Regions from separate parts of the Xylanibacillus composti genome, predicted to be linked through region 1. Evidence: riboswitches for the same ligand, from Rfam matches in the RefSeq annotation. Region 1 holds a riboswitch; each other region holds the start of a gene.
What was found. A riboswitch is a leader RNA that binds a small molecule or an ion and turns the genes downstream of it on or off. The one in region 1 is predicted to bind cobalamin.
Positions count from the first base shown of each region.

Region 2: linked by a shared signal. The riboswitch ahead of nrdI (class Ib ribonucleoside-diphosphate reductase assembly flavoprotein NrdI) and the one ahead of XYCOK13_RS16830 (S-layer homology domain-containing protein) in region 1 are both predicted to bind cobalamin.
Region 3: linked by a shared signal. The riboswitch ahead of XYCOK13_RS02725 (ABC transporter substrate-binding protein) and the one ahead of XYCOK13_RS16830 (S-layer homology domain-containing protein) in region 1 are both predicted to bind cobalamin.
Region 4: linked by a shared signal. The riboswitch ahead of metE (5-methyltetrahydropteroyltriglutamate--homocysteine S-methyltransferase) and the one ahead of XYCOK13_RS16830 (S-layer homology domain-containing protein) in region 1 are both predicted to bind cobalamin.

Region 1 covers NZ_BOVK01000051.1:73,151-80,555, reverse strand. Annotated here, with positions in the region: gene XYCOK13_RS16835 (adenosylcobalamin-dependent ribonucleoside-diphosphate reductase) at 215-2,833, shown strand; gene XYCOK13_RS22445 (DUF3880 domain-containing protein) at 3,046-3,309, shown strand; cobalamin riboswitch at 3,368-3,562, shown strand; gene XYCOK13_RS16830 (S-layer homology domain-containing protein) at 3,776-7,405, shown strand, end outside.
Region 2 covers NZ_BOVK01000018.1:49,290-56,694, reverse strand. Annotated here, with positions in the region: gene nrdE (class 1b ribonucleoside-diphosphate reductase subunit alpha) at 1-1,473, opposite strand, end outside; gene nrdI (class Ib ribonucleoside-diphosphate reductase assembly flavoprotein NrdI) at 1,460-1,819, opposite strand; cobalamin riboswitch at 2,091-2,291, opposite strand; gene XYCOK13_RS07925 (hypothetical protein) at 2,381-3,649, opposite strand; gene XYCOK13_RS07920 (GntR family transcriptional regulator) at 3,912-4,562, opposite strand; gene XYCOK13_RS07915 (hypothetical protein) at 5,424-5,612, opposite strand; gene XYCOK13_RS07910 (GTP-binding protein) at 5,643-7,405, opposite strand, start outside.
Region 3 covers NZ_BOVK01000006.1:191,859-199,263, forward strand. Annotated here, with positions in the region: gene XYCOK13_RS02710 (cob(I)yrinic acid a,c-diamide adenosyltransferase) at 1-54, shown strand, start outside; gene XYCOK13_RS02715 (cobyric acid synthase) at 71-1,612, shown strand; gene cobT (nicotinate-nucleotide--dimethylbenzimidazole phosphoribosyltransferase) at 1,640-2,716, shown strand; cobalamin riboswitch at 2,770-2,963, shown strand; gene XYCOK13_RS02725 (ABC transporter substrate-binding protein) at 3,158-4,174, shown strand; gene XYCOK13_RS02730 (FecCD family ABC transporter permease) at 4,186-5,232, shown strand; gene XYCOK13_RS02735 (adenosylcobinamide amidohydrolase) at 5,229-6,692, shown strand; gene cbiB (adenosylcobinamide-phosphate synthase CbiB) at 6,798-7,405, shown strand, end outside.
Region 4 covers NZ_BOVK01000018.1:57,154-64,558, reverse strand. Annotated here, with positions in the region: gene XYCOK13_RS07950 (hybrid sensor histidine kinase/response regulator) at 1-2,938, opposite strand, end outside; gene metE (5-methyltetrahydropteroyltriglutamate--homocysteine S-methyltransferase) at 3,386-5,683, opposite strand; cobalamin riboswitch at 6,017-6,220, opposite strand; gene nrdF (class 1b ribonucleoside-diphosphate reductase subunit beta) at 6,267-7,223, opposite strand; gene nrdE (class 1b ribonucleoside-diphosphate reductase subunit alpha) at 7,253-7,405, opposite strand, start outside.

The DNA of each region.
Region 1 (7,405 bases):
GATCAAGGTATACAATATATAGTGATTCTTGGGGTATCGACAACCGCGAATCGTCGGTGATTTTGTCGGAACTCCTTGCATGTTTTTTGGCTGAAATTCCGCGAATTTCGGGGATTTTGGCTGTAAATGACCGTTTGGGGCCAGTCGGCGGGTCGAATGTGATCGGGGCGATTGGCAGCTTATTTCAAGTGGGAGGGTGTTGTGGTTGAAGACTATGGAAACGAAGCGATTGGAAGGACTTAGCGAAAAGATCTTTTTGGACCGCTATGCCAGGAAGGACGCCGATACGAACAACACGAAGGTCGGTGACTACGTATTGGTTCTTACCAAGGACGATCCGAAGTTTCCCGCGAAGGAAGTCGGGGAGATCATTGAACGCGAAGGCAAGAAAGTGAAAGTAAAACTGCGCAGCGGTCAAGTTGTGGACTCCAACATTGACAAGCTGACGCTGACTATAGAGAAGACACCGGACCAAATGTGGGATCGTCTGGCATCCGCCATGGCTTCAGTCGAAGCACCCGAAAAACAGCAGGAATGGACGGAAAAATTCCGCTACATATTGGATGACTGGAAGCTGGTTCCCGGCGGACGCATTGCGGCAGGGGCTGGCGCCAGCGATGAATTGACGCTGTTCAACTGCTACGTCATTCCATCTCCGAAAGACAGCCGCGGCGGGATTATGGACACGCTTACAGAAATGACCGAAATCATGTCGCGCGGCGGCGGTGTCGGCATCAATCTGTCCAGCCTGCGCCCGCGCAGAGCGATTGTCCGGGGTGTCAACGGATCGTCCAGCGGTGCCGTTTCCTGGGGCGGGCTATTCAGCTACACGACCGGATTGATTGAGCAGGGCGGAAGCCGGCGCGGCGCATTGATGCTGATGATCAATGACTGGCATCCGGACCTGATCCGCTTCATTACAGTCAAGCAGCAGGCTGGCGAAATAACGAACGCGAACCTGTCTGTATGCTTAAGCAACGGCTTTATGAAAGCTGTGAAGGAAGACCTGGACTGGGAGCTGTATTTCCCGGATACGACAGACCCGGACTACAACGAGCTGTGGGACGGCGATATGAAAAAGTGGAAGGATGCCGGCAAGCCGGTCATCCATTACGATACGGTCAAAGCGCGCGACGTATGGCACATGATTATTGAATCCGCATGGAAATCGGCGGAGCCGGGCGTCGTGTTCATGGAGTACTACAATGAGATGTCGAACAGCTGGTACTTCAATCCGATTATATGCACGAATCCGTGCGGCGAGCAGGGCTTGCCAGCGTGGGGCGTATGCAACCTGTCCGCAGTGAACCTGTCGAAGTTTTACGATGAAGAAAAAGACGATGTTGCTTGGGAAGAGCTTGGCAAGACGGTACGCTATTCCGTCCGCTTCCTGGACAATGTCATCGACAAGACACCTTATCACTTCGAGGAAAATCGGGCGAATCAGCAGAATGAACGCCGCGTAGGCCTTGGTTCGATGGGCTTGGCCGAGCTTATGATCCGCCTGAAAATTCGCTATGGCAGCCCGGAATCAATGGAATTCCTGGATAAGCTGTATGGCTTTATGGCGAAGGAAGCCTATCTCGCTTCGTCGGAGATTGCAGCAGAGAAGGGTGCTTTCCCGAAATTCGTGAAGGACAAGTTCCTGCAGAGCGGGTTCATGAAGAACATGGTCAGCGAGTTCCCAGAGGTGGGAGCGGCGATCAAGAAGAACGGCATTCGCAATGTCACCGTCATTACCCAGGCGCCGACAGGCAGCACGGGTACGATGGTCGGCACCTCGACCGGCATTGAACCGTACTTTGCCTTTGAATATTATCGCCAGAGCCGTCTCGGCTTCGACAAGCAGCTCGTGCCGATCGCCCAGGAATGGAAGGATCAGCATCCGGACGAGCCGCTTCCGGACTACTACGTAACCGCTATGGATCTGAAGGCGGAGGATCATATTCGTGCGCAAGCTGCGATCCAGCGCTGGGTAGACAGCTCGATCTCGAAGACGGCGAACTGTCCGGCGGACTTCACGGTCGAGGAGACGAAGAAGCTGTATGAGCTGGCCTTCGATCTTGGCTGCAAGGGCGTAACCATCTACCGTGACGGCAGCCGCGACCAGCAGGTGCTCCATACGGACAAGAAAGAAGAGAAGAAGGAAGAAGCCGCGCAGCCGGCAGCAAAGGCTGAAGCCGATCAGGGAACAGCTGTGAATGCTGATGTCAAGGCGTTCGATCAGATCAGTGAATCGTTGAAGGTGGATATCGACAGCAAGACAGAGCAAATTTTCGACCGCCAGTACAAGCGTCGTCCGCAAGTGCTGTCCGGCTCGACATACAAGTACAACACCCCGCTGGGTGTAGCATATATTACGATCAACGATCTGGACGGCATTCCGTCCGAAATCTTCTTGAACGTGGGCAAGGCCGGCTCCGACGTGTTCGCTATGTCCGAGGCGCTCGGACGGGTGTGCTCCCTGTTCCTGCGCTATGGCGACCATGGCCAGAAGGAACGGTTGCTTATCAAGCACTTGAAGGGTATCGGCGGCTCCGGCGCGATCGGCTTCGGCCCGAACCGCGTGGAATCGATCGCCGACGCGCTTGCCAAGTCGCTGGAAATTCACTTGGAGCGCCTGGAAGCAGGCAGCGCCTCCTCCGGCTATGCGCATTACGAAGGAAATGCGGATCACGGAACGCCCGCCCCGGCGGCAGAAGCGCCGGAGCATACTGGCGATGCGACCATTCGCCAATCGCTGGACCTGTGTCCTTCCTGCGGCGGCGCCTCGCTCATTAACAGCGAAGGCTGCAAAAACTGCACCAACTGCGGATACAGCAAATGTAGTTGAGGAAGGTTTGTTGAGATGCAGGGTTAGACAGATACCATAAACTGAACTTTGGTTAACTGGTCAGGCGACTTTTCTGTTGCTTGACCAGTTTTTTATTAAGGGTGATTTCGCATGACAAGCATGCAGAATCGGTCGAAAAAATCCGGATGAATCAAATAGGAAGATTTCTTAATAAGGGAATTAGAGAAAAGAGAGCCTCGAAAATCTAGGCTATTCAGCGATCTTTCATTACGAATGGCTGGGGAAATGAGCAGGCCTTATATATTCAAGAGTGGTTGCGCGAATGCGTGGATCAATTCCGTCTGCCGCACATCTATTGGTCTGTTGAAGACCCACTGTATACGGATTCCATAGTTATGGCCATCATCGAGACGTCGAAGCCGGACTTTATTTTTACGATCTGCAAGTCGATGGTGGAATATTATCGATCATTCGGTTTCCCATGCGCTCATCTGGATTGGGGAATCAATCTATAGCTCGAATTGAAATGACAGGAACGGGAAAGTAAGCTATAGTAGTTTATAGTTCTAGAATTGAATAGCGTTGGAACAGGTGCCGAGCATGATTCGATCATCGAGTTGTGCTTGGATAATAGGGAAGTGGGTGCAATTCCCACGCGGTCCCGCCACTGTAAAAGAGGAGTTCTTGCCATATGCCACTGGGAAACTGGGAAGGCGGCAAGAATGATGATGCTTGAGCCAGAAGACCTGCCTGTTGCCTACACCAAGTAACTCTACGGACGATGGAGAGGTGAATGAATGGAAAATGCGAGATTTCGGATTTCATATTTTTCTCATGCCTCTTAACTTATGTTAAGAGGTGTTTTTATTTTGCACGTAAGATTTGTGAATTTTCATCATTCAGGAGGACAAAAAAACAATGTCAAACGATTTCAAAGCATTTTATAGAATAGGGTCCATAGTTTTAATTTTAGCGTTAATCATGAATATGTTTTATGGCTTGGCCAGCTATGCGGATGAGGGCGGATACGAGGCTGGCGGAAATCCTGTCCATGCAGCTGAACAGCTCGATTCAGAGTCTTTCAGTCAAGATGAGGCAGCCACTGTAGCTGAACAAGTTTATGGGGAGGACCCCGGACATCTCGATGAATTCGATCTGTTCACGGCAGAGGCTCTGGAGATTGAGCAAGCCGGAACGGTCTATGTGACGATTGAGAATGGCACATATTTGGTCGCAGACGGCGCGCCATGGGAAGGGACCTTGCTGGACCAGTATCCGGTGGACATTCATGCCGGCGCTACTATGATGGATGCTGTGGAAACAGCATTGGCTGAAAACAACATCGCCGCCGAAGGAGTAGCTGCCGGCTATATATCAAACATTCATGGTTTGGCGGCATTCGACGGAGGCCCTATGTCCGGTTGGATGGGCACGCTGAATGACTGGTTTACGAATGCGGGCTTCAGTGCCACGAGCATTGAAGATGGCGATATCATCAGCATCCTATATACAACTAACGGCTATGGGGAGGACCTTGGCGGCTCCTTTTATAACCAGGACACTTCGTTAAAATCGCTGTTCTTTGATTCGGGCGAGCTTTCCCCGCAATTTTCCGGAGAACAATCAACTTATACGCTACATATCCATGAGGGGATCACTGAAATTGTGGTAACCCCAACAGCAGCCAATAAGAACTATCAAGTTAGAGTCTATTTGGATGCCTATGATGCTTCGTCATCCGGCTATAAGCGGACCGAAGCGATTCCTGTTGCAGAAGGCAGCCAAATTATCATTGGTGTGGGCGATCCGCTGTGGCCGAGCATGAACAGTTCTTCGGGGGCAACTCTTTACACGGTTGCGATAAGCTATCCCGAGGAGGAAGGCGACCCGCAAGCGGCTGCACCGAAAGAACAACTGAACAAAAATCTGGCTTACCTTGTCCAAACAGTCCGTAACCCTACCTTTGGCACAGGAGGGGGCGAATGGTCGATTCTCTCATTGGCCAGGGCGAATTATCCCGTGCCGGAAGGATATTATGACCTTTATTATGAGAACGTGGAGAAAGCCGTCAAGCAATTGATGGTCAATCCGAGTCACCCGGGCAAGCTCGACCGCAACAAAGGGTCAGAGCATTCGAGATTAATGCTGGGGCTTGTGGCGATCGGGAAAGATGTCAGCAATGTTGCCGGGTATGATATTAAAGAAGCGCTGGCCGATTACCAATTTGTGATCAGGCAAGGCATCAACGGGCCAATCTTCGCGCTGATCGCCCTGGATTCCCAAAACTTTGACGTGCCTGTGCTGGAAGGCGTAGCCGAGCAAACGACTAGGGAGAAGCTCATTCAATATATTCTGGATCGGGAAGTCAACAAAGGCGGAGCGAATGCCGGCGGATGGGCGCTGTGGGGATCGGTTCCGGACCCGGACATCACGTCCATGGCCATCCAGGGGCTGACTCCCTACTATGAAACAGATGGCGAAGTCAGAGCAGCCATTGACCGGGCGGTTGCCTGGTTGTCAAGCGCACAGCTGGAAGACGGCGGATATGGGGCTTGGGGATCGCAGAGCAGCGAAAGTGTGGCTCAGGTCATTGTTGCCTTGACTGGATTGAAGATAGACCCGCACAAGGATCCAAGGTTTAGGAAGAATGGCCGATCTGCTCTAGACGCGCTGATGGAGTTTGCCGTGCCGGAAGGCGGCTTCAAGCACGTGAAATCAGGCTCCGTAGATGGCATGGCTACCGACCAGGGGACTTATGCGCTTGTTGCTTATGATCGATTTGTCGAAGGGAAGAACCGCCTTTACGACATGACCGATGTCCCATCAGAACCGGAGGAAAAAGATGAAACGGCTCCGACGATTTTGATCCATGGAATAGAAGATGGGCAGGTATTTAGCCGCAATGAAGTGCTGTTCACGGTGAGCGTTACGGATAATGTGGATCCTGTCATCCAACCTACCGTTATGCTCAACGGCGAGATCTTGACAGGAACAGACGGCTCGTATTACGCAGTTCTACTTGTCGGCACCAACACGATTCGAGTGGAAGCAACCGACGCGGCCGGCAACAAATCCGATGTGACATATACGTTAATCTACCATGTGCAGGTTGGACAACCGGAAGAGCTTCCGCTGCCGGCAGGGGACAAGCCGGTGCTTGAAGTACCGGCGGACAGCCGGGATGTGAACATCCCGGTTGCAGCGGGGGACAGCGGCAAGGACATCACTATAAAAATACCTGCAGCGCATCGTTCCAAGGTCACCGTTGATCTGCCGAAAAACAGCAGCTTGCCCGGAATAAAGGTCGAGAAAGGGGACGTCGCTGCCGAAATTCCGAAAGGGGCCGCCATTACAAGCGGCGATCCTGCTGCACTTGAATTATTAACGTTCAAACATGCCAATGCCGCAGTGACAGACAAGCTGAGTCAATCGCTGCCCTCTGACCAAAAGCTTGATGAGATTGTACAAATCATATCTCTGGGCGGCGACGAAAGAATCCAGTTTGACCGTTATGTCACCATTACTTTCCTTGGTGCAAAAGGCAAGTCGGCGGCTTATATGGAGAATGGGACGCTTAGACTAATTGAGAAGTTCGCAAGCGACGCCGACGGGGAGAGGAGCGGCAAGGCCGAATATGCCTACGACAGCGGAAACCATTTAATCGTAAAAACCAAGCATTTCACCGACTTTATCGTCTATTCGGCTAGCGCGCAAAGCCCATCTGGCGGTGGACCCGACGACGGTTCTGGCGACGATCCCGATGATGGTTCTGCTGGCGGTCCCGGCGGTGGTACGGGTGGCGGAGTCATTCCACCGAGCCAAGCCTACGTTACCCTGTCCATCGACAAGTTGACTATTCAAAAGGGTTATGTGTTAAATCCGACACGAGTCGAATTCCATATCGGTGAAAGTGTGTGGGATGTACTAAAAAGAGAAATGGATCGTCGCGGCATTGCCTATGAATTTGAGTATTTTGCTCAATATGACAGCGTGTATGTCCAATCTATTGAGGGTGACGGCGAGTTTGACCACGGCAGCGAAAGCGGCTGGATGTATAATGTCAACGGTGTCTATCCAAGTTACGGAGCAAGCAAATATAAATTAAAAGATGGGGATGTAGTACAGTGGCGTTATACAACTAATCTTGGAGAAGATCTGGGAGAAGACAATAGCAAGTGGGAGGAACCCAAAAATCCCGGGTTTCCTGGCATGTATGGCGGAGCGGCAGCAGGAGGCCAGCATCCGGTCATCGAAGTGCCGGAGAATATAAGCGAAGATTATGTAGTAAGCCTCACCAACAACTTGAAGAGTGCCGACTCTATCACCATTAAGCTGCCTAAGCAGAGATCTGCCAAGGTTCTCCTGGATTTGGAAGTGCTGAAGGATAGCCTTCCCAACTTGAAGGTGCAGGAAGAAAGCAAGTTGCTCGTGATCGATAAAGGGACCAAGCTTGCTTCCGAAAGCGCGAAGATAGAAGTATTTACACAATTGGATCAGCAGGATGAAGCGTTGACAAGCGCAGTGAACGCCATTGTGTCTGAACAGAAGGGTCGGTTCGTGGACGCCTTTGTCATGGGGAATTCGGAGGAAGCTGTCTTCTTCGACAACCTG
Region 2 (7,405 bases), on a different contig from region 1:
AAAGTTCATCATCATAAAAAAGGTGCGAGCGAAGTCCTTCGCTTCTTCGCTGTCATAAGCAATCTTGTTCTTCGCCAAATACCCATGCAGATTCATCGCGCCGAGCCCGACAGAGTGCAGCTCCCGATTGGCCTTGACGACGCCCGGCGCGTTGGCGACCTCTGTCATGTCGCTGACCGCTGTCAAGGCGAGCATGCCTTCATGCACCGACTCTCTCACCTTGCGACGCTCCATGACATTGGCAATGTTGAGGGACGCCAGATTGCAGCTGATGTCCCGACGGATTACATCCGCTTGTCCGTAATCGCCGATCTCGGACGTCTCCTGCAGCTGGAAAATTTCCGTGCACAGGTTCGACATCTTGATGGCGCCCAAGCTGCGCAGGGCATGAGCCTTATTCGCATTGCTCTTGTTCATGATGTAGGGGTAACCGGATTCCAGCTGGACGGCGGCGATTTTGGTAAGCATGTCGCGCGCGCTCATGACAGCCTTCTTGCGCACCCGGTCATCCGCCAGCAGCTGATCGTACATCTCGTCCATATCCATATCGTCCATATGTATGCCATAAGCTTTGTAAATGGAATAAGGCGCAAATACATGAAGCGGTTTGTTCTCTTCCGCAAGCTTATAAAATTTGTCCGGCACGATCAGCCCGATCGACAGCGTCTTCAGGCGAATCTTCTCATCCGCATTAATCTTCTTGCTGTCCAGGAATTCCACGACGTCCCAGCCGAAAATGTTATAGTAGGCCGCACCCGAGCCTTTGCGCTGCCCCATCTGATCCGCATAGGAGAAAGCATCCTCCATCAGCTTCAGCACCGGCATGATGCCTTTCGCCGCGCCCTCAACTTCCTTGATCGGCTCGCCGCGCCCGCGCAGCTTCGACAGATTGACGGCTACCCCGCCGCCGATCTTGGAAAGCTGCATGCATGTGCCCAGCACATAGTTGATCGAGTTCAGCGAATCGTCCATCTCCAATAAGAAGCAGGACACCATCTCGCCGCGTCGGCTTTTGCCGGCATTCAGGAAAGTCGGCGTAGCCGGCTGCAGCCGCTGTTCCATCATGGAGGAGACGAGCTCCCGGGCAATGGCTGCATTCCCGCGGGCTAGATGGAGGGCAACGATCGCAACCCTGTCCGGAAAGTGCTCCAGGTAGTAGGCGCGGTCGTTGCTTCTCATCGCGTAATCGTTATAAAACTTGGAGGCCGCCATATAGGAGGCAAACTGGAACGGATAGCTGTGCGCCAAAGCGTAGATGTCCTCGACTTCCTCCGGCGAATAGTATTCATAGACATTTTCATAGTAATTGTTCTCGATCATATATTTCATCTTGGCCGCCGTGTTCGGGAACGAAAGGCTCTTGCTGCGCACCTCTTCCATGTACACTTCTACGGCCTCGCGGTCTTTGTCCAGCTGGAAAAATCCATTTGGATCACGCTGCATGATTCGATTGTTCAGTTCAATATGCCGCAATGCTGCTCACTCCTTGTCTAAACTGATCCACATCCTGGCGGGTTCCGGAAAGCTCGAACTTGCTGACGACAGGAACTCCGTACAGCTCTGCAATGCGATCCGCGCTGGCCGCGAACCGATCACCCCAATTGCGGTTGCCGCTTGCCGACACTCCGCGCATGCGACGATAGTTGCGCTTCAAAAAAGCATCGACCTTGTCCGGAACTTGGCCGAAGCCGGTCGTATAGGTCACCAGCACAAAGGGCTCGTCCAATGACAGTTGATCATCGATCTGAACAGCGGGCATATTCAGCTTTGCAATGAACCGGCGCACGTTGCCAGTCCTCGAATCATAAGCAATCAACATCGCAGTTTGTCCCCTTTCGTTCCTCTCGCATCCTGGTGCTCGTTCTCCCTTGACCCCAACGACTGCTCTTGGCGCGTGCTTCGTCAGCCAAGGAGCTTATGTATGCCGACCCGTCATGTTTCTTTGTGCCGCCAGCACTCGCATGCTGACGGAAGCCATCAAAAAAGGCGCATACGGCCAACAGAAGGGCCGAATGCGCCAATTGCGGGCAAACCATGTCACAAGCCACACAAAAAGGACAAAGCGGACACCTTCCTGTTCACCGCAGGGTCGTGTCTAACATGGACAGGCAGGTCTCCTGGCTTGGGCATCAACATGTCCGTTCCCCTTCCCAGCTTGCTTCGCAGCCAGTGGCATGTTGAACGAACACTCCGCTTATACAGTGGCGGGACCGCGCCGGATTCGCACCGGACTTCCCTATTAAGCTTTTCATTCGATCGAATGAAAAAACACCTGTACATACTATATATAGTTGGTAATTAACAATCTATATCAAGAACTTGTATTTGTCAATGAAAAAACTAGCGGAAGCGAAGGGAACGTCATAGCCAAATCTAGCGGTTAAGACAGGGTAACTTTCTTCTCTATGCTGCGGCCATCTGTCAAATGCACGACCGCCTTCCATTCCTTGTCTTCCTCTGTCATGACCCAGGCGTCCTGAATCCAGGTCGTCTGATTGCGAATCATGAACGGCTCGTTGAAAGCCAGGTCCACCAGCTCGCCATTGCGGAAAAACTCCACATAATCGATCCGTTCCGGGTAGAGACTGGCGAGGCGAATCCAGCGCTTGTTGTCCACGGTCATATGCGGCTCAAAGCCCTGCAGCACAAATTGTTCCTCCTCTTCGAGCGGAGGCAGCTCAATGCCCAGTCCGGCAGCCATCCGCCGGGCGAAGAACGTGTCCTCTCCCTCGGTAATGCCCCAATCGGCAGGCGGCTCCTGCTTGGTCAGATTATTGTAATATCCCCAGGACGTAGCGGTCTTGTAGGCGACTTCCATCATGCCGATGCACGGTGAATCTTCATTGCACACAATGGGCTTGTTCATCTGCCAGCCTCTCACCTTTTGGATCATATTGTAGTATTCCTGACGCGTGCAATTATTGGCGTGAATCAGGATGACATCGCTGGCTCGCGCCACTTCTTCATTCGTCGCGCCGCCCATCAGGCTGGAGCCTGTCGGCATGCCGCCCGAGCTTTCCCTGGCCAGTTCGATTAAATACGCCATCCCCTGATGCGAGCTGATGATCGGATAGGCGAGGAAGCCGGCGATCTCATATTCATTCGCCACCTCAATGATTACGTTCGTATATCCGCCCTTCTTCAGGATGCCGCAGGCGGTCTTGATCGCGTTCCGTACGGCCTCCCCGTCTCGCAGCCGATGAATCTGCGCCTGATAGAACAAACTGACAATCACGACCATGCCGATCTCGTCGGCCGCCTTCAGCAGCCGATGCAGCCGGGCTTCATACGCCGGGTCGAAGGAAAGGCCGTCTGCGCTGTACGGATTGTTGTCGATCGAGGACCAGTCCTCAATCGTGAATACGGGGCCTCCCCCCTGCAGGCCAACTGTGATTGCCCGCAAGCCGTGCGCGTACCATTCCGGCAGAGCCGCAATCAGCTCGTCTGTGTGCAGATCCGGATCAAACGTCTTGCGTCCGAATCGCGCGAACCGCTCCTGCTGTGCCCGATCATCGAACACCCCCTGGATGAAACGGGCGTTCATAAGAAGCCCATGCGTGGAGGCCGGACTGTTCGGCAGCTCGGAATAGGTGAGCCTGCCGTTGATCAGAAATTTCTCGCCGCTGATGCTGAGTTGTGTGTTTCCCATGTGAATTCCGCCTTTCTGTAATGGAAGGTGTGTGCGTATTGCTTCTTGCATTGGCGCTGCTTGCCAAGCATGCCTGGATGCGGCCTGCCGCGCAAACAGGCTGCGATTGGATACATTGTATACAATGGTGGGCGCCTAGGGGGGAGGTTGCGTCCCATACTCATACGAGCTCTTGCTCGGGGACTTCACCTCCCTGTTGCCAAGCATGTTGCTTCCGCTGTCAGGGTGAGCATTGGTACCGCGGTGTCTGCCGGGGTCAGGCCTATCCATCCGACCAACCGGATTGTCGGATAGTCGGAATGGCTTTGCGGAGGTGCTCAATCATCAGCTTCTCTGCCTGTTCCTCATTCCGCTCTTCGAGTGCGTCCAGAATGGCCAGATGCTCCGGATATGTTTCCTCGGGAGAACGAATAATTCCCTTGCTGAAAGCCAAGGCAAACACTTGCGTCTGCGTGAAATTTTGATGCAGAATTGGATTGCAGCTCGCTTGCACCAACCGCGTATGGAAGTCCACATCGGCCTTGCGGTATGCCTCCAGCTCGCCATGTTCTTTCCACTTCTTATAGGCCGATGTGATTAGCGTCCGCAAATAGACAAGCGTAGCTTCGTCCATCATTTGCGCCGAGAGTCGGCACGCCAAGCCCTCCAACGCCGCTCTCACTTCCCACACGGAGATTAGCAGCCCGCTCGAAATCCGGCGGACAACCAGCCCTTGCGGCGTTGACTCGAGCAAATAGTCTCTCTCCAATTGAGCCAGCGCCCGGCGCAGCGGTGTCCGGCTAACCCCGATCCGGCGGGCAATCTGATCCTGGATAATCAGGTCGCCCGGCTTCAGCTCTCCATTGATAATGAGTTCCTTCACCTCGTTATACACCTTGCGTTCCAAATACCCGCTGTTTGCTACTCGCGACACAAGCCCATCACCCTTCACCGCTCTAGTCTCCGCATTCCCAAATCCGAACCACCTGATATTGTGCTTCCCTTACCTTGCCTTGCGCCTAAGTGCACTGCCTGCATCTGTGACAGGTTCCGAGTGTCCGCGAAGCATCGAATAGTCGCTGATCCTGCACCCAGGGCCTGGAGGCGTGAGTCGCATGGCGTGCGCTTACTTAGAGCAGCATCGGCAACGGAAGCTAGGCTTGAGACAAGAACGCTAAGCCTAAGTCCAGTTTGGAGGCTTGGGACAAGAACGCTACGCCTAACTCCAGTTTGGATACCCAGTTTTGGGAAGTATGCTCTTGGCTCCGACTGCGCATGTTTGCATGCTGGAAGTTCGTGCTTGGTTCATGCAAAACATACGTGAAGTGCATGTACCATTCCAGGCTGCTAATCGGATGTTGATTCTATCCATTGTATACAATGGGAAGTTGCAACCATTATAGGCATAACACGCAGGAAGCGTCAAACGAAGTGCGCTCTTACTCCCGCCTGCCGCTATCATGTAGGACGCGCCTTACCCTTGCTCGTTGCATATGGCGATGCCAATCCCATGCGAGGGCGGATCATGGTCAGGAATGATACCTCTACCAATAATTAATGGTAGCGAATACATAAAATTAAGCAAATATAAGCCGATTTCGTCAGTTTATTACCCAATTACTATTAATAATAGATACGAGCGTAATAGTTAATGGTAATTGGGTAATAATTCGCCTGTATCCCTGCCCCATGCCAGCGAATTAGTGAAGTTGCTACCATTCATTTATGATACTGCTACTAATATGGTCAAGTATACGCGGCTTGCCCACTCTGGCAGGCTTATTCCCCGCTCCTTCTATACCCATTTGCAGTCCGGCAGCCGCCAATGATCTGCTGACAGCTTGCCGAGAAGCTGCCCGACACGACAATAAGTGATGGACGAAGCACCGCCCTGCGGCCTTTGCGGCCTTTGCGGCCCTTGTGTCCCATGCATCCCTTGCGTCCATGCGGCATCCATGCGCCCCTTGCGCCCCTTGCGTCCCATGCGCCCCTTGCATCCAGGCGGCCCAGCGCATTATAGCAAATGCATCTTGGCCTCCGCTTCATCCCAGGGCACTGTGTACCCGACTCCCTTCGCGCAGAAAATGGAGGATGAGGTGTACAGCGGATCGGCGTCCTTGCGGTAACCCTTGCGTTCGATCACCTCTTGTTCATTATGGCAGCGGTCGTAGCCGCCGAACGTCGCATGAAATGCGCCTTTGCCGTGCGTGATCGCCGCAAGCTCTGCGGCATACTGCATCATCGTGGCCACGGGGGCTCGTCCGGTAATGACCGCTTGATTGCCCACGGTCTCCGGCGGGTCGAATTGTCCGGCTGCCTGTTGAATGTCGGACAAAACCCTGCCCAAATGGTCCAGCTCAACCTTGATCTTGAATTGATAGTATGGCTCGAGCAAGATATTATCCGCCTTCTCCAAGCCTTGTCTGAGCGCACGAAACGTAGCTTCGCGGAAATCCCCGCCATGCGTGTGCTTGTTGTGGGCACGGCCGGTCAACAGAGTCACCTTCACATCGGTAAGCGGCGAACCGGTCAGCAAGCCATGGTGGTCCCGCTCGAACAGATGCGTTCTTACAAGGTTCTGGTTGCCGACACTCAGATCATCGGCATGACACGCATTCTCGAACACAAGACCGCTGCCGCGCTCCCCCGGTTCCAGCCGCAGGTGCACCTCGGCATAATGCTTGAGCGGTTCGAAATGGCCGTATCCGTTGACGGTGCTCAGAATCGTCTCCTTGTACAAAATTTCAGGCGCACCAAATCGCACGTTTATGCCAAACCGTTCCTGTACAAGCTGCTGCAGCACTTCCAGCTGAATCAATCCCATCACGTGGATATGGATTTCCTGCACGGTTTCTTCCCATACAACCGCAAGCGAAGGATCCTCCGCATCGAGTATGCGAAAGGCTTGAAGCACCTCCTTCACGTTCCATGGGGGATCGAAGATCACCTTAGCCTGCATGGTCGGGACCATCTCGAATTCCGCTTTTTCCTGATACACACCCAAGCCCTGTCCAACAGCGGCACCAGACAATCCGGCAACAGCGAACAAGGCCCCGGCCCGAACTTCATCGATCGCCTGATATTTGCTGCCGTTATAGAGCCGAAGTTGCGTCACCTTTTCACAAACACGGTCCTCTTCATACCCATAACAAAGCTCATCCCGCAGCCTCAGCTTCCCGCTTATCGCCTTGGTGAACGTCAGCCGATTGCCGTTCTCGTCATGGCGAATTTTATACACCCGGCCGCCGAACGGGGCCTGCTCATCATACTTGGTGTCTGCCAGCAGGTGGAGCTGATCCAAAAAATCCGTAATGCCCACATCCTGCAGAGCAGATCCGCATGCGCAGGGAAACAGACGATGCGCATTGACCATGCCCTGCATCGCCTGCAGTCCGAGCATGTAATCCGCAGCGCCTTCCAGATAGGATTCCAGAAGACGCTCATCCCGCTCAGCCAACTGCTCCAGCAATGAGTCGCCTATGCGTCCCTCCTCGAATTGTCCGGTAATCAGGCAGACATCCGGTGTCAAATGCGTGCGTATGTCTGCCAGCGCCTTTTCCATGTCTGCACCTGTACGATCGGTCTTGTTGAGGAAAAAGAACGTCGGCACCCTGTGCTTATGAAGCAGCTGCCACACCGTCTCCGTGTGCCCCTGAACCCCTTCGACGGCGCTCACGATCAGGATGGCGTAATCGAGCACCTGGATTGCCCGCTCCATCTCCGGCGAGAAATCGACGTGCCCTGGCGTATCAATCATGTAGTAGGTATTATTCCGGT
Region 3 (7,405 bases), on a different contig from region 1:
GAGAAGCATTATTATGAGGAAGGCGTTCAGGCTATTCGGGGGTTGGAATTTTAGAGGGGATGAAACGTTCATGAAGGGGAACAGCGGAAAGCGCATGGCGCTGCCGATCATGATTCAGGGCACGCATTCTGATGCAGGGAAGAGTGTGCTGGTAGCTGGATTGTGCCGAGTCTTTGCGAGAAGAGGGGTGCGTACGGCGCCATTCAAGTCCCAGAACATGGCATTGAATTCATATATTACGGCAGACGGGAAGGAAATTGGCCGTGCGCAGGGCGTGCAGGCTGAAGCGGCAGGGATCGAGGCGACCACGGATATGAACCCGATTCTAATTAAGCCAAGCGGCAGCATGCAATCGCAGATCGTCGTCCATGGCCGACCGCTGGCCAACATGCGTGCAGGCGAATACCGCGAACAGTTTTTCGAGGAAGGGCTGCGCATCGTGACAGAAGCTTATGAGAGACTGGCCTCACAGTTCGAGCGCATCGTGATAGAGGGAGCAGGCTCGCCGGCCGAGATCAACTTGAATGACCGTGAACTTGTCAACATGCGAATCGCAAGAATGGCTCGGGCTCCTGTTCTGCTCGTCGGAGATATTGACCGCGGCGGTGTGTTTGCGAGTTTGGTCGGTACGCTTCAGCTGCTGGAGCCGGAGGACAGGGAGCGGATAGCCGGCTTTATCATCAATAAATTTCGGGGGGACCTTCGGCTGCTGGAGCCGGGTTTGGAATGGCTGGAGCACTATACCGGCAAGCCGGTGCTTGGCGTGGTTCCATATGTCGAAGGACTTCATATTGAGTCAGAGGATTCCATGGCGCTTGCGCAATACAGCCGATCGCCGAATTTCGATAAACCCATACAAATAGCGGTCATTCGCTTGCCTTCTATTTCAAACTTTACGGACTTGGACCCGCTGATGGAAGAGCCGGATTGCCATGTTCGGCTCGTTGAGACGGCGTCCCAGCTTGGCGATCCGGATGCCATTGTGTTGCCGGGTAGCAAGAATACGCTTGGCGACTTGCGGTTTTTGCAGGAGTCCGGCCTGTTTGCCGCGGTGGAACGCAGCAGGGCAATACAGGAACCGTGGATTGTCGGTATTTGCGGAGGGTTCCAAATGATGGGCCGGTCTGTGCAGGATGAGGAGCGGGTCGAATCGCCGGAGGGGAGCCGGATAGGCTTCGGCTGGTTCCCCATGGATACAGTATGGCGGCGGGAGAAAGTTACCGTACGCGTGGAGGGTGCCGCACAGTTCGCCCGAGAGAAATATGTCATCCATGGGTATGAGATTCATCACGGCTGGACGCACTATGAGCAAGGGCAGCCCTTCTCTGTCTTGACTAGAATGGGTTCATCGGAAGAGGTTCGGGACGGCATGCTGGACGAGCACCGTAAACTTATGGGCACTTATGTCCATGGCGTGTTTCATAATGATGCGTTTCGCGCGGCTTGGCTTAACGGCATCCGGGCAAGGAAAGGATTGGCGCCGCTAAAGGATCGGCCGAATTCGGAGCTTCTCCGGGAAGAAGCCTATGATCGGCTTGCCGATGTGCTGGAGCAGCAATTGGACATGGAAAGAATAGAACGAATTTTAACGGATGCGGCCTCAAATGGATAAATTGGGTGTAAGGAGAGTTGAACGTATATGGAGCATGCAAGTATGTCATTGGAGCAGATTTGTGCGAAGATCGGCGATCTCGATCAGGCCAGCGGCGAGTTGGCCAAGCAAAGGCTGGAGCGATTGACGAAGCCCCCCGGCAGTTTGGGACGATTGGAAACGCTCGTTATTCAACTGGCTGAAATAACCGGTCAGCCCTTGCCGCGAATTTTCCCGCCCGGCATTGCCGTGTTTGCGGGAGACCACGGGATTGTGGCAGAAGGCGTATCTGCATTTCCTCAAGAAGTGACGGGCCAGATGGTTCGCAATTTCGCGGCGGGCGGGGCAGCGATCAATGTGTTTGCCCGGCAAATCGGCGCCAAGCTGGACATTACGGATGTCGGCACAGCGGCGGACCTGTCGGAGGTTGAGGGGGTAAGGCAGCGCAAGGTTCGCGAAGGGACAGGCAATTTCGCGCGTGAGGATGCCATGAGCCGCCAAGAGGCGGTGGAGGCCATTGCGGCAGGAATAGAAAGTGCAGCCCGGCTAATCGAAGAGGGAGCCGAATGCATCATACCCGGGGAGATGGGGATCGGCAATACGACGAGCAGCACTGCCATAGCGGCGGTCATCACTGGTCGTTCGACGGAGGAGCTGACCGGAGCAGGAACGGGGCTAAATCCTGATGCGAGAAAGCGCAAGGCTGCGCTGATCCAGCGAGCGCTCGAGGCCCGAAAACCCGACCCCGCCGATGCGCTTGATATCATCAGCAAGATTGGCGGGCTGGAGATCGCCGCGATGACTGGCGCGATCCTGGCGGCAGCGGCCCGCCGCAAACCTGTTCTGCTGGACGGGTTTATATGCGGGGTTGCTGCGGTACTGGCTGTCAAGCTGGCAAGCGGTGTACGCGGCTATCTCATAGCCGGTCACCGGTCGCAGGAACCAGGGCATGAAGCGGTGCTGGAATGGCTTGGGCTGGAGCCGCTGCTTGATTTGCAGCTAAGGCTGGGAGAAGGAAGCGGCGCGGCGGTTGCTTATCCGCTGTTGGAATCGGCTGTGCGCATGCTGGCGGAGATGGCGACCTTCGAGAGCGCCGGTATTTCCGGTGCGAGTTCTCCCTCCTGATTCTGCTATTTACATCTAGGAAGGGATTGCCTATAATAAGGCATGCACAAAAAACGAATATTTGACAAGCATGGTTCTCTGAATGTAAAGGTTCAGAGTGAAAAGGGAAGCCGGTGCAAATCCGGCACGGTCCCGCCACTGTAAGCGTGGAGCAGCATCCGGCAATCCACTGTACGTATGTATGGGAAGGGAGATGTCCAGCGAAGAAGCGCGAAGTCAGTAGACCTGCCTGCTTGTCTTAGATAAGCGGCCTTCGAGGAGAGGCGCTTCTCAATTTCGAAATGATGTGGACAAGCTTCGAGCCTACAAGGTTCGATCAAACGGATGAAATCGGCCGTTCCTGCTCTGAGCTTGTCTGCAGTTATCGTAATTGTCGAGCGACGCCTTTCCAGCCTGGATAGGCGTTTTTTGTGTGGAAATTTCGGCAAAGGGTGGATGGACATGAAGAGGCATTGGACAAAATGGGGAGTTAGTGTGCTTCTACTCATGCTGGCCGTCGGACTGATGGCTGGCTGCGGCGCAAACGAAAGCAATGAGGGCAATGGTTCGAACGAAGCCACTGTGATTGAACCTCCGGCTGGTATAGAGAGCGCCTCTGGAAGCGAGGAGAACGAAGCCGCGTTTCCTGCGGTGCTTGTAGACGGCAGCGGTGAAGAAATTACGATCGAGGAAGAACCGCAAACGATTGTGTCCCTGCTTTCAAGCAATACCGAGATCGCGTTCGCGCTCGGCCTTGGGGACAAGATTATCGGAGTATCCAATTTCTGTAATTATCCGGCAGCGGCCCAAGAGAAGGAAAAACTAGGCGGCCAGGCCATGAATGTGGAGCGAATCATCGAGCTGCAGCCAGACATGGCGCTGGTATCGCAATATCATTTCAAGACACATGCCGACGTATTGAATACGTTCCGGCAAGCAGGCATTGATGTTGTTGTAGCCGGTGAAGCGAAATCCTTCGAGGATGCCTATGAGACTATGCGCATGTTCGGCAAGGCAACTGGCACGTTGGACAAGGCAGAAGCGATTATCGCGGACATGCAGGAGCGATTGGCAGAGGTCAAGTCGAAGGCGGAAGCCGTGGAAACACCGAAGCGCGTTTGGATTGAGGTATCGCCGGCGCCGGACATTTTTACTACTGGCAAAGAGACGTTTATGCATGAGATGATCGAGGCCATTAATGCGGCGAATGTGGCAGGCGATCAGACTGGCTGGGTGAAAATGACGGAAGAGGAGATCGTCTCCCTCATGCCGGATGTCATCATAACTACGTATGGATACTATGTAGAGAATCCGTCCGAAGGGGTATATGCCAGAGAGGGGTGGGCTGAGGTGCCGGCCGTCGCCAACCAGCAGGTGTACGATGTTGACAGCGATACTGTGACACGACCCGGTCCGCGGCTAATAGACGGTGTTGAAGAGCTGGCGAGATTCGTCTACCCGGACATCTTCATACCGTGAGGAATTCGGCAATGATGAAGAGAAAAGTATGGCTTTGGTATGCATTCGCAGGAGGGACCGCTATTGGCGCGTCCCTTCTTGGTCTGTTGGCAAGCAGCGTGACGGTTCCGGCCGAAACGGTTATGGCCATATTGGCCAAGCATGTGCTTCGCTGGACGTGGATGAGCGAGATCCCGGTTAGCCAAGAATTAATAATCTGGAATATTCGCGCACCGCGCGTTGTGCTAGGTTTGCTGATCGGCGCTTCCTTGTCCCTGGCCGGCGCTGCCTTTCAGGGACTGCTGCGCAACCCATTGGCGGATCCCTATATTATCGGCGTTTCATCGGGCGCTTCATTGGGTGCGGTATTGGTCTTGTTCTTTCAATTTACTTTATGGGGATTGGGCTCGTTCTCACTTCCCGTTATGGCGATCTTGGGCGGTTTCGTTGCCTTGGTGCTTGTTTTCGGCATGACTCATTTGTCCAGTCGCAATTTTGCAGTAGAAACCATAATTTTATCAGGCGTCATCATGACTTCCTTCATGAGTGCGATTGTGTCCTTGATTATCGCGCTGAGCCAGCGTGAGGACATGAGCCAAATTTTATATTGGCTTATGGGCAATGTAGGCATGCGAGGGTGGAGCTATGCGCAACTCCTGCTTCCCTTTTCCATAATCGGTGCGCTCTTGCTGCTTATGCATGTGCGGGAATTAAACGCCCTGGCCCTCGGCGAAGCGTCCGCGGAGCACTTGGGTGTCAGTGTCAGAAGAAAAAAAGTGATGATTCTGTTGGGCGCGTCGTTGCTGACAGGCGCTTCTGTCGCGGTATCCGGGGCAATCGGCTTTGTCGGGCTGGTAATCCCCCACCTTGTACGTCTTGTAACAGGCCCCGATCATCGCCACGTGCTGCCCTTGTCCATGCTCATTGGGGGGGCCTATCTGGTTCTGGCCGACTTGCTGGCACGAACCATAATAGCGCCGAGAGAACTGCCTATCGGCGTAATCACGGCTTTGATTGGCGCTCCGGTCTTTGCATTTTTGTTAATTAGACAGCAGGCAGGAAGGAGGGGGCGAGGATGATTCGGCTTCAGCGTCTGAGCGGCGGCTACGACAAGGACCGACCGATTGTACAGGATATATCGCTGCAAGTGGAGAAAGGCACGTTCTTCGCGCTCCTCGGGCCGAACGGCAGCGGGAAATCCACGCTGTTCAAGCTGATGACGGGCGTTTTGAAGGCGTCTGCCGGTGACATTGAGCTGAACGGCGCTCCGCTTCAGAGCTATTCCTCGGTAGAACGGGCAAGACTGATCGCTGTTCTGGCGCAGGAAGAGCAGGTTGCCTTCGATTTTACAGTAGAAGAGATCGTCATGCTGGGCCGGTATCCGCATCAAAAAGGGCTGTTGAAAACAGCAAGCCGCCAAGATATAGAAGCGGTGGAAGAAGCGATGCGCACAACGAATGTGCTGCATTACCGTTTTCGCTCTTTCCGTGAGCTGAGCGGCGGAGAGAAGCAGCGCGTGCTGCTAGCCAAGGCGTTGGCCCAGGAGCCGACCCTGCTTCTGCTGGACGAGCCGACGAATCATCTGGACGTGCGTCACACTTACGAAATGCTTGATTTGCTAAGAGAGAAGCAGCGCAGGGACAGCTTGACTGTTGTGGCTATTCTGCATGATTTGAACGTCGCGGCGCTTTACGCGGATCAGGTAGCGCTGCTGCGGGAAGGAAAAATTGTCGAGCAGGGGGATGTCAGCGTGCTGCGGGATGGCGCTTCCATCGGACGCGTGTACGGCGTTCGCGCTATTGCCCAATACCATCCGCTGATCCCCAAGCCTCAATGGTTCATGACGCCGAAGCCGGATGACAGGGAACCGAAGCGCGCTCCATTCCGAGAATCGTTCCGGCTGGAACAGAATGAACGGCTGATTCATATCGCGTTCGATCATCCGCTGCGCACGATTTCCAACGGGGTGAACGGCGAAGGACTGCAGTGGATTCGGCACTTTTGCAATTTTCATGTGGACAAGCATTACAGCTGCAAGGATCCGCTTGCAGATATTCGCCATTGGATGGAGGAGCTGGACATTCCCTTCGAGCAGGCCGTGGGCATGATGACGGCTGTGCACTTGAAGCATATGGCCGTCGTCGAAGACGAAGCGGGTCCTTACCAGGTAATGGCCGTAGTAACGGCAGGAGCCGGAAATGCGGTCGACATTTCGAGTGATCTCGCGCCTGAACCGTTCATCATTCCCGGCACCATCAATACGATGGTATTCGCAGATGCACATCTGACAGACGGCGCGCTGGTCAATGCGGCCTTGACTGTAACCGAGGCGAAAGTGAAAGCCCTGCACGATATGAATGTGCGCGATCCCCGCTCACAGTCGATGGCAACAGGGACCTCCACAGATAGTCTGCTGATAGCGGCTACACAGCTGGGCGAGCCTACTCCCTATGCAGGATCGGGAACGGTCATTGGCAAATTGCTTGGCCGCGCCGTTTACAGAGCTACGCGCATGGCGTTAGAGAAGACCAGGCGGTGAGCTTTTATACGATCACCCTGCTCGCAGCCGGGCTCGTGATCGTTACAAGCTGCTATGGCAGCTACTATACGCCATAAGCAGACAATAGAGAAAGGAGCAGACAGCTTGTACGGTTATTATATAGGTGCCTCTGTCTTTGACGAAGCAGGGCCGTTAGCCGGCGCCATTCTTACTGTTCTATCGCTGCTGGGGGGAGCGGCCGTGCTCGACTTGCTGTTAGGAGACCCCCGTCGCATGCCGCATCCCGTCGTCTATATGGGGAAGCTGATCGGTTTCTTGGAATCGCGATGGAATCGGGGATCGCAGTCGCGCAAAGTCGGGATGGGACTCGTCATGGCTGTCTTTGTGCCCGGTCTGGTCTTTCTTCTGGCATGGCTGCTTGTTACAGCTTGTTACCGGCTGTCGGGCTGGCTGGGGTTCACAGCAGAAATCCTGCTCGTCTATACGACGATTGCCATGCGCGGCTTGGCAGACGCTGCCTGGGAGGTGAACAAGCCTTTAAGGGAAGGAAGGCTGCCGGAAGCAAGACGGTCATTGGCGATGATCGTCGGCAGGGATACAGAGCAGCTTGCGGAGTCCGATATTGTGCGCGGCACGATTGAAACTGTCGCCGAAAATACATCGGATGGCATCGTCGCCCCCCTGTTCTGGGCTGTCATTGGCGGCGCGCCAGCGGCAATGGCTTATCGCGCTGTCAATACATTGGATTCTAT
Region 4 (7,405 bases), on a different contig from region 1:
GCCGAACCAGTTCCTTCCGCATGCCGATCCCGTTATCCTCTACGCACACGTGGACCTCATCCTCCGACTCTTTAACGGAGACTTTCACCCTGCCCCCCGCTGCGCGTTTCATCAAACCGTGCACGATGGCATTCTTCACGATCGGCTGAATGGAAAGCGGCGGGATCAGAACCCACTGGCTGCTGCCCACCTCCAGCTCGAAATCAAGCCGTTCTTCGAACCTCGCTTTTTCCAGGGACAAGTATGCTTCCACCAGCTCCATTTCCTTTTCCAGCCGAATCAGTTGGTCCGTATTGTGGAAGGCAAAGCTGCTGCGCAAAAACCGGCTGAGATCCACAAGCAGCTCCATGGCCTTGTCCGGATGAACCGGACAGAACGAAATGATGGTATTCAGAGCATTGTAAAGAAAATGCGGCTTGATCTGCGCTTGCAGGAATGCCATTTGCGACCGCAGCGAAGCTTGTGCGGACCGACGCATGTCCAATAAGGTCTTGACGCGCGCCCGCAGCTCATCCGCATCGACCGGCTTGCTCAAATAGTCATTGACGCCGGCATGGAACGCGGTCTGTATATCCGCAGGACGGTTCTTCGCCGTCAGCAGCAGTACGGGGAGCTCTGACAAGGAGAAACGTTCTCTAATCCTCTCGCAAAGAGCAAGTCCCGACACATCCGGCATCATCCAATCGGCGATGACCAAATCAAGCGAAGGACCGGCTTCCGAGAGTGCCAGCCACGCTTCTTCGGCACTGGCAGTCGCTGTAGTGCGGATGCCGTCCAGAGAAAGCAAATTGACCAGCACCTGTACATTGACCGGATCATCGTCGACAAGAAGCACATGCGCTGGCTCTCCTTCCCGTTCTTCCTTCGGGGGATTGGCGATGAACGGGGCTGCCCCCGTATCGTCGGCAAGCAAAGGCGCCTTCTCCATAACCGCTTCCTCGGCTTCGACAGGCTCCGCTGCCGCTACCGGTATTGTGAAATGAAAGGCAGCGCCCTTGCCCAGCTCGGACTCCACCCAAATCTTCCCGCCGTTCAACTCGACGAGCTGCTTGGCAATGCTGAGCCCCAGACCTGTACCCTCATATTCGCGGAGTCCTGCACCGCTCGAACCGCTCTGGTCATAGGCCTGAAAAATCTGCTCCTGCTTATCGCGCGCAATGCCGATGCCAGTATCGGTCACGGAGACGCGGACGAACGCTCCCTCGTGCTCCGCCTGCAGGTGAATCGTTCCTCGTTCTGTGAATTTCACGGCATTCCCGAGCAGATTGAACAAAATCTGCCGGAGCCGATTTTCGTCCGCCTGCACCAAGGGCAGCCCGTTCGGCCAATCCTGAACCAAACGGACCTCCTTCCTCGTCTGCAGCAGCGCCACTACATCCACCACGGACTGGGCAACCGACGGCAAATGCACAGCTTGCCGATGCAGGATGAGCTCCCCATGCTTAAGCTTGGAGAAATCAAGAATATCCTCAACCAACAACGCCAACCGCCTGCCTGTAGAGGCCACCAGGGACAATTGCGCTGCCTGCGCTGCCGATACCGGTCCGGCCGCCCCCTGCTGCAAGGAGTAAGCCATATTGATAATGCCGTGCAGAGGCGTTCGAAGCTCGTGGGAAGTCTTGGCAAGAAACTCATCTTTAAGTCCGTCCAATGTGAGCAGACGCTGCGACAGCTCCTCCGATTCCTTCGTGGTTTCTGCGAAGCGCTTCGCGTGCAGTAGCGCCTGCGCTGCTACGAAGAAAAACATTTCGAAGGGAATGAGCGCCGCGAATTGGGGCCTGCCCAGCAAGCTCATCATATGAAGCACAATGATAACGATGATGCTCAGTACGCTGACCGATGTAAGAAAGACATGACTTTGGCGGGTTCCCAGACGAGGCAGCATGCGCATGATCACATACCCGATTACCAGCAGGCCGCAGGTGATCACCATTCCTTCCCAGCTAGAGAATGTGAGCGTCGGCACCGCAATTCCGATTCCAATGAATGCCACGGTCGACAGCCGGACAAGGAGGAGCACCGGCCTATGTACCGCCCCCGGCAAGGCCAAATCAATGTAGCGCAACAAAAAATAATAGATCAGCGCCGAGGAAATCCACTGCATGCGGATGACCAAGCCGTAATCCAAGGAAGGAATCAGGAGATCGATGAGCTTCTCTCCATGGGTCAATACATATATAACTGCCCCAAAACTGAACATCCCCAAAAACAGGAGCGATCGTTCTTCTCTCCGAAGCCGGTATAGCGCAAGGAAGTAGCCTGCCGGGATGACCAGGCTGGCTACGGTCAGCACATCAGCGTATACAGCCCTTTCTCTGCTGTTCTGAATCGCCTTCGCTTCCCCGAACTGAAGCGTACCGATCATGCCGCCCGTACTGTATATGTAGTTGGACACCTGTACGATGATTTCCGCGTAATCGTCGTTTATCGGAACAAAGCCCGTGTAGGGAATGTTGCCCTGAAGCTTGCCGTTCGGTTCTGTGTCCGGCATACCGCTGGAGCCCGCCTCATGGCCGTTGACAAAAATCCGATTGGCCATGCGGATATTCGTCGTATGAACGCCGTATACAGCTTCTTTCGCCTCAGGAAGCATAACCCTCAGCCGAAATGTCCCGTACCCGGTTCCTTCGCCAGCCTCATTTAGATAACGATTCCAGGCTCCAGGCACGGTCACCAGCATCCCGTTGGCTGGTGCTGCCCGACCGCTGTCCGGGGCTGGTTCGAAATCTTCCGGCATCAACAGCTGGCCGCTGTAAAACTCCCACTCCCCATCGAGTCGTACTGTTCCAGCATGCAACTGCGAACTTCTTAAGTCCATCCAGCCGCTTTGCGCTTGGGGCTGCCTTACGTGGTCTTGATGAATGTAAATGAAGCCGAATATAGGAAAGACCACCATCATCATAGCCAGCAGCATATTGACTACATTTCGCTTCTCCATAGTTCCCTCTCTATGTCGTCTGAATCTTTGAAGTATAACCGATATTCCTCTGCATGCCTATCTCTATTTTTCAGAGAAAAGGCCTCCGCAATCGCCTGGGCGACCATGGAGGCCTCTTGGTGCATGCCTGTAATCTATTTGCTCGACTTAATCTCATGGTCCTGCGATGCTTCATGACTGTCCTTCGGCGCCCAATGGCGGGCAGGCACATCCGGCCAGATTGGCAATATTCGCCGTGTATATTCAGCTTGTTGTTTAGGCTACAGCCTCCTTCCTTTCCCGCCTAGAACTAGGACTTTCTGATCACTATAACAACGCTTTCTAAACCGATTCTGAACGGCTCCTGCACCTTCCCCGGCGGTTCCGACGCGCCTTCGATGCATTGAATAAAAAAGCAGCGTCGTCCCGATACACTCATGCGTATCGGGAGACCTCTGCCTGTCCGCTCTATCCTGACGCCAATAGCCATTTCCTTCTGGCTTCCCGGGCAGCCGCCACCATATTCGCAAGCGCTGCCTTTGTTTCCTCCAATCCTCTTGTTTTTAAGCCGCAATCCGGATTCACCCAGAACAATGCCGGGTCCAGCACTTGCAGCGCCCGTTCAATAATATCCATCATTTCTGCTGTGCTTGGCACGCGCGGGCTGTGAATGTCATAAACCCCAAGGCCTATGCCGTGGTCGTAGCCTTCCCCTTCCAGCTTCGCAATCAATTCCCCATGACTGCGGGACGTCTCAATAGAAATGACATCCGCATCAAGTGCGAGGATCGCGTGCAAAATATCATGGAATTCGCAGTAGCACATATGCGTGTGAATTTGCGTGGTATCCTTGACGCTAGAGGTAGCGATGCGGAATGCCCGGGTTGCCCAGTCCAGATACGACTCGCGATCTCGCTCCTTCAGCGGGAATCCCTCCCGCAGCGCCGGCTCATCCACCTGAATCATCTCGATGCCCGCCGCTTCGAGCGCCTCTACCTCCTGGCGCAGCGCCAGCGCAATCTGATTCGCCACTTGCTCCCGACTCCTGTCATCGCGCACGAATGACCAGCACAAAATGGTGATCGGACCTGTCAGCATTCCCTTCACTGGCTGGGAAGTGAGCGATTGTGCGTAGACGCTTTCCTTCACGGTCATCGGCTCCCGAAAAGCGACATCACCATAGATCACCGGCGGCTTTACGCAACGCGAGCCGTAAGACTGTACCCATCCGTTCTGCGTGAATATGAAGCCATCCAACTTCTCTCCGAAAAACTCCACCATATCTGTCCGCTCAAATTCGCCATGAACCAGCACGTCCAGACCGAGCTCCTCCTGAAGCCGAATGCACGAGGCAATTTGCTCCTGCAAGAATGACTCGTACTGGCTCTGATCCCACTCGTTTCTCCGCCAACGCAGCCGCGCCTGCCGCACCTCCGGTGTCTGCGGAAAGCTTCCAATCGTCGTGGTCGGCAGAACCGGCAGGCCCCACTTCTCCTGCTGCAGGGGAAAACGCTCCGCGAAGACCAGACTGCGCTTGTCCTGCAGCTTCGCCCACTCTGTCTGCCGGCTGACCACATCCTGACGGTTGCGCTGGGGCAGCGACCGGAACCGGTCGAGGTGCTGGCGGCTAGCCTCAAGTTCCCCTGCCGCCTCAGCGCTGTTCCGAATCGCTCTGGCCAGCAGCTTCAGCTCATCCAGCTTTTCATTGGCGAAAGCCAGCGCCTTGCGGATCACCGGGTCCAGCTTCTCTTCCGGCTCTGTAGATACAGGCACGTGCATCAGACTGCAGGAAGGCTGAAGGATCATCTGCTCGTAAGGAACAGACTGCGCCAGCGTTTCCACCAGCCTAAGCTTGCTGTCCAGATCCGCACGCCATATGCTGCGCCCATCAATGAGCCCTACGCCAAGCCGCTTGTCCCGCGGGAAGCCGTATCGGGCGATCGCTTGCAGATTGGTCTCACGGTCGTGCACGAAATCAAGTCCAATGCCATGAACGGGAAGCTGCACCACCTGTTCAAATCGGTCCACGCCCTCAAAGTATGTTTGCAGCATCACGTGCAATCCCGGCACCTCTTGTGCAATGGCCCGATAAATGCGCTCTACCTGCTCCATGTCCTCGTCACTCACGTCTGTAACAAGCACGGGCTCATCGATTTGCACCCAGTTCACGCCTTCCTGCTCCAGTTCCTTTAGCATTTGCAAGTATACGGGAAGGAACTGCCCGACCTTCTGCCCAAGCTCCGCTTGCTGGAAGCCTTTGGACAGCTTCAAAAAGGTGTACAGCCCTACAATAACCGGCTTGCCGGCAATGCCTGCGTGCTGCTTTGCGAATCGGTAAGCGGCCAGAGGCTTGTTCTCGGTCAGCGCTGGCGACTGGCCGCCAATTTCCGGCACGATGTAGTGGTAGTTCGTATTGAACCACTTCGTCATCTCACAAGCAGCGGCTTGCTTGCTGCCGCGCGCCATGGCGAAGTACGTGTCAAGAGACACCTGTCCTCCTTTATAAGCAAATCGTTCCGGCACAATGCCAAACATGACTGCCATATCCAGCATGTGGTCGTAGAAGGTAAAGTCGTTGACGGGAATCAGCTCAACTCCCTTGTCCTTCTGCAGCTCGAGCTGCTCCAGCCGAATGCGCGCCATTTCCTGCAAAAAATCCGTTTCCTCCAGCTTGCCTGCCCAATACGCCTCCAGCGCCTTCTTCCATTCACGCTGGCTTCCTATCCTCGGGTAGCCCAAATTGCCAATTGTCACCGTTTCCCCCATAGTCTATCTGCCTCCTGTTTGCTTTGGATTGGGAATTGTCCAATATCGTCGCCCAACTCCCTGCGATACCTGAAGCGGATGCATTCGCCATCCGCTCCCGCTGTCCGCATTTGGCCGCTAAGCTGCCTCAGCGTAACTTGAATCAACAAAAAAAGACGTCTATCCCCGTAGTCAAGCAGGGGAAAGACGCCCATTCATCTGTTATGTGGGTTGCCGTCTAACACCTCCCTATCTCCCGTAGGTAAACCGCCTGCGGCAGGGCAGGGAGCGAGTTCGCTCCCCGTCTTGCGCAGGGCCATACCAATACCGGCACTCGGCTGCGGCATTGGTCTAGCAGTGTTGTCCAAACAGGCAGGTCTCCTGGCTTGCAGTGTCTTCATCGGCAGCTGCCTTCCCGGTTACTTCCGTAACCAGTGGCATGAAGCTGCGACTCCTCTGTCACAGTGGCGGGACCGCGTCGGATTTGCACCGAACTTCCCTATTAAGCTGGCTGAACACTCGCTAGTTCCAGCCAGCACCTGTTTGCGCTGGTATTCCGTTGTGTGCCGCTGTTGCGATGTGGAAAAAGCCGCGGCAGACCGCCTTACAAGTCGAATTGAAAATCTTCGTCCTTCAATGGCTCCACATGGATCGTTCGCACGTAACCGTTGCCCTTGGTGGAAAAAAAGTCATGCTGGCGGGTATGCGTGCTGATGCCGTTTTGCACAATCGGGTTGATCTCCTCATCCGGGAACATCGGCTCCCGCCCAAGATTGCTCAGCGCCTTGTTGGCATTATAGCGGAGGAAGGCCTTCACCTCGTCAGTCAAGCCGACAGCCGCATACAGCTCCTCCGTATATTGCTCTTCATTGCTGTGCAGGTAACGCAGCAGCCCGAGCAGCGTTTCATCCGCAGAGGCTTGCTCGTCCTCGTCCAGCTCCGCATACACCTCCTGGGCCAACACCCCGACATAAAGACCGTGAATGCTCTCGTCCCGCAGAATGAGGTTGATGATTTCACCGCTGCTTGTCATCTTGCCTTGTCCCGCCAAGTACAACGGATAGAAGAATCCGCTGTAGAACAGGTAGCTTTCCAGCAGGACAGAAGCCGCCATCGCTAAGTAGAGATCCTTCTTCGTATGGATGGCGCTATAGTATTGAGCAATCGTCTCTGCTTTCACTTGCAAATGCCGGTTTTCCTCCACCCAACGGAACACCCGATCAATCTCTTCGTTGGATACCAAGGTGGTAAAGATGCTGCTGTAGGATTTGGCATGAATCTGCTCCATCATGCCCATGAAGCCGAGCACGGCCTTGCGCTGCAGTCCGTCCACATGCTCCAGAATCTTCGGCATGCCGACGCCGCCCTGCACGGTATCCAGCAAGGTCAGACCGCCAAGCACCTTGATGTACAGCTCTTGCTGCGCTTCGCTCAAGGACAGCCACGCCATCTTGTCATCAGACAGCGGTATTTCCTCTTCTGTCCAGAACTGCATAATATTTTGGTTCCAGAAGGTCAGACTGAAATCATCGTCCGGCCGATTCCAGTTCACTGCTTTCATCGTCGCACATCCCCCTATTCATCGGCTGCCTAGACGGAACAGCTGACGCATTCCTCGACGGACAGATGGTTCGTCCGCGTGTAATAAAGTGACTTCAAGCCTTTTTTCGCGGCGTAAATATAATAGCGGGCCAACTGCCGGGTCGAAATATCGCTGTTGACATGCAGGATGGTGGACACGCC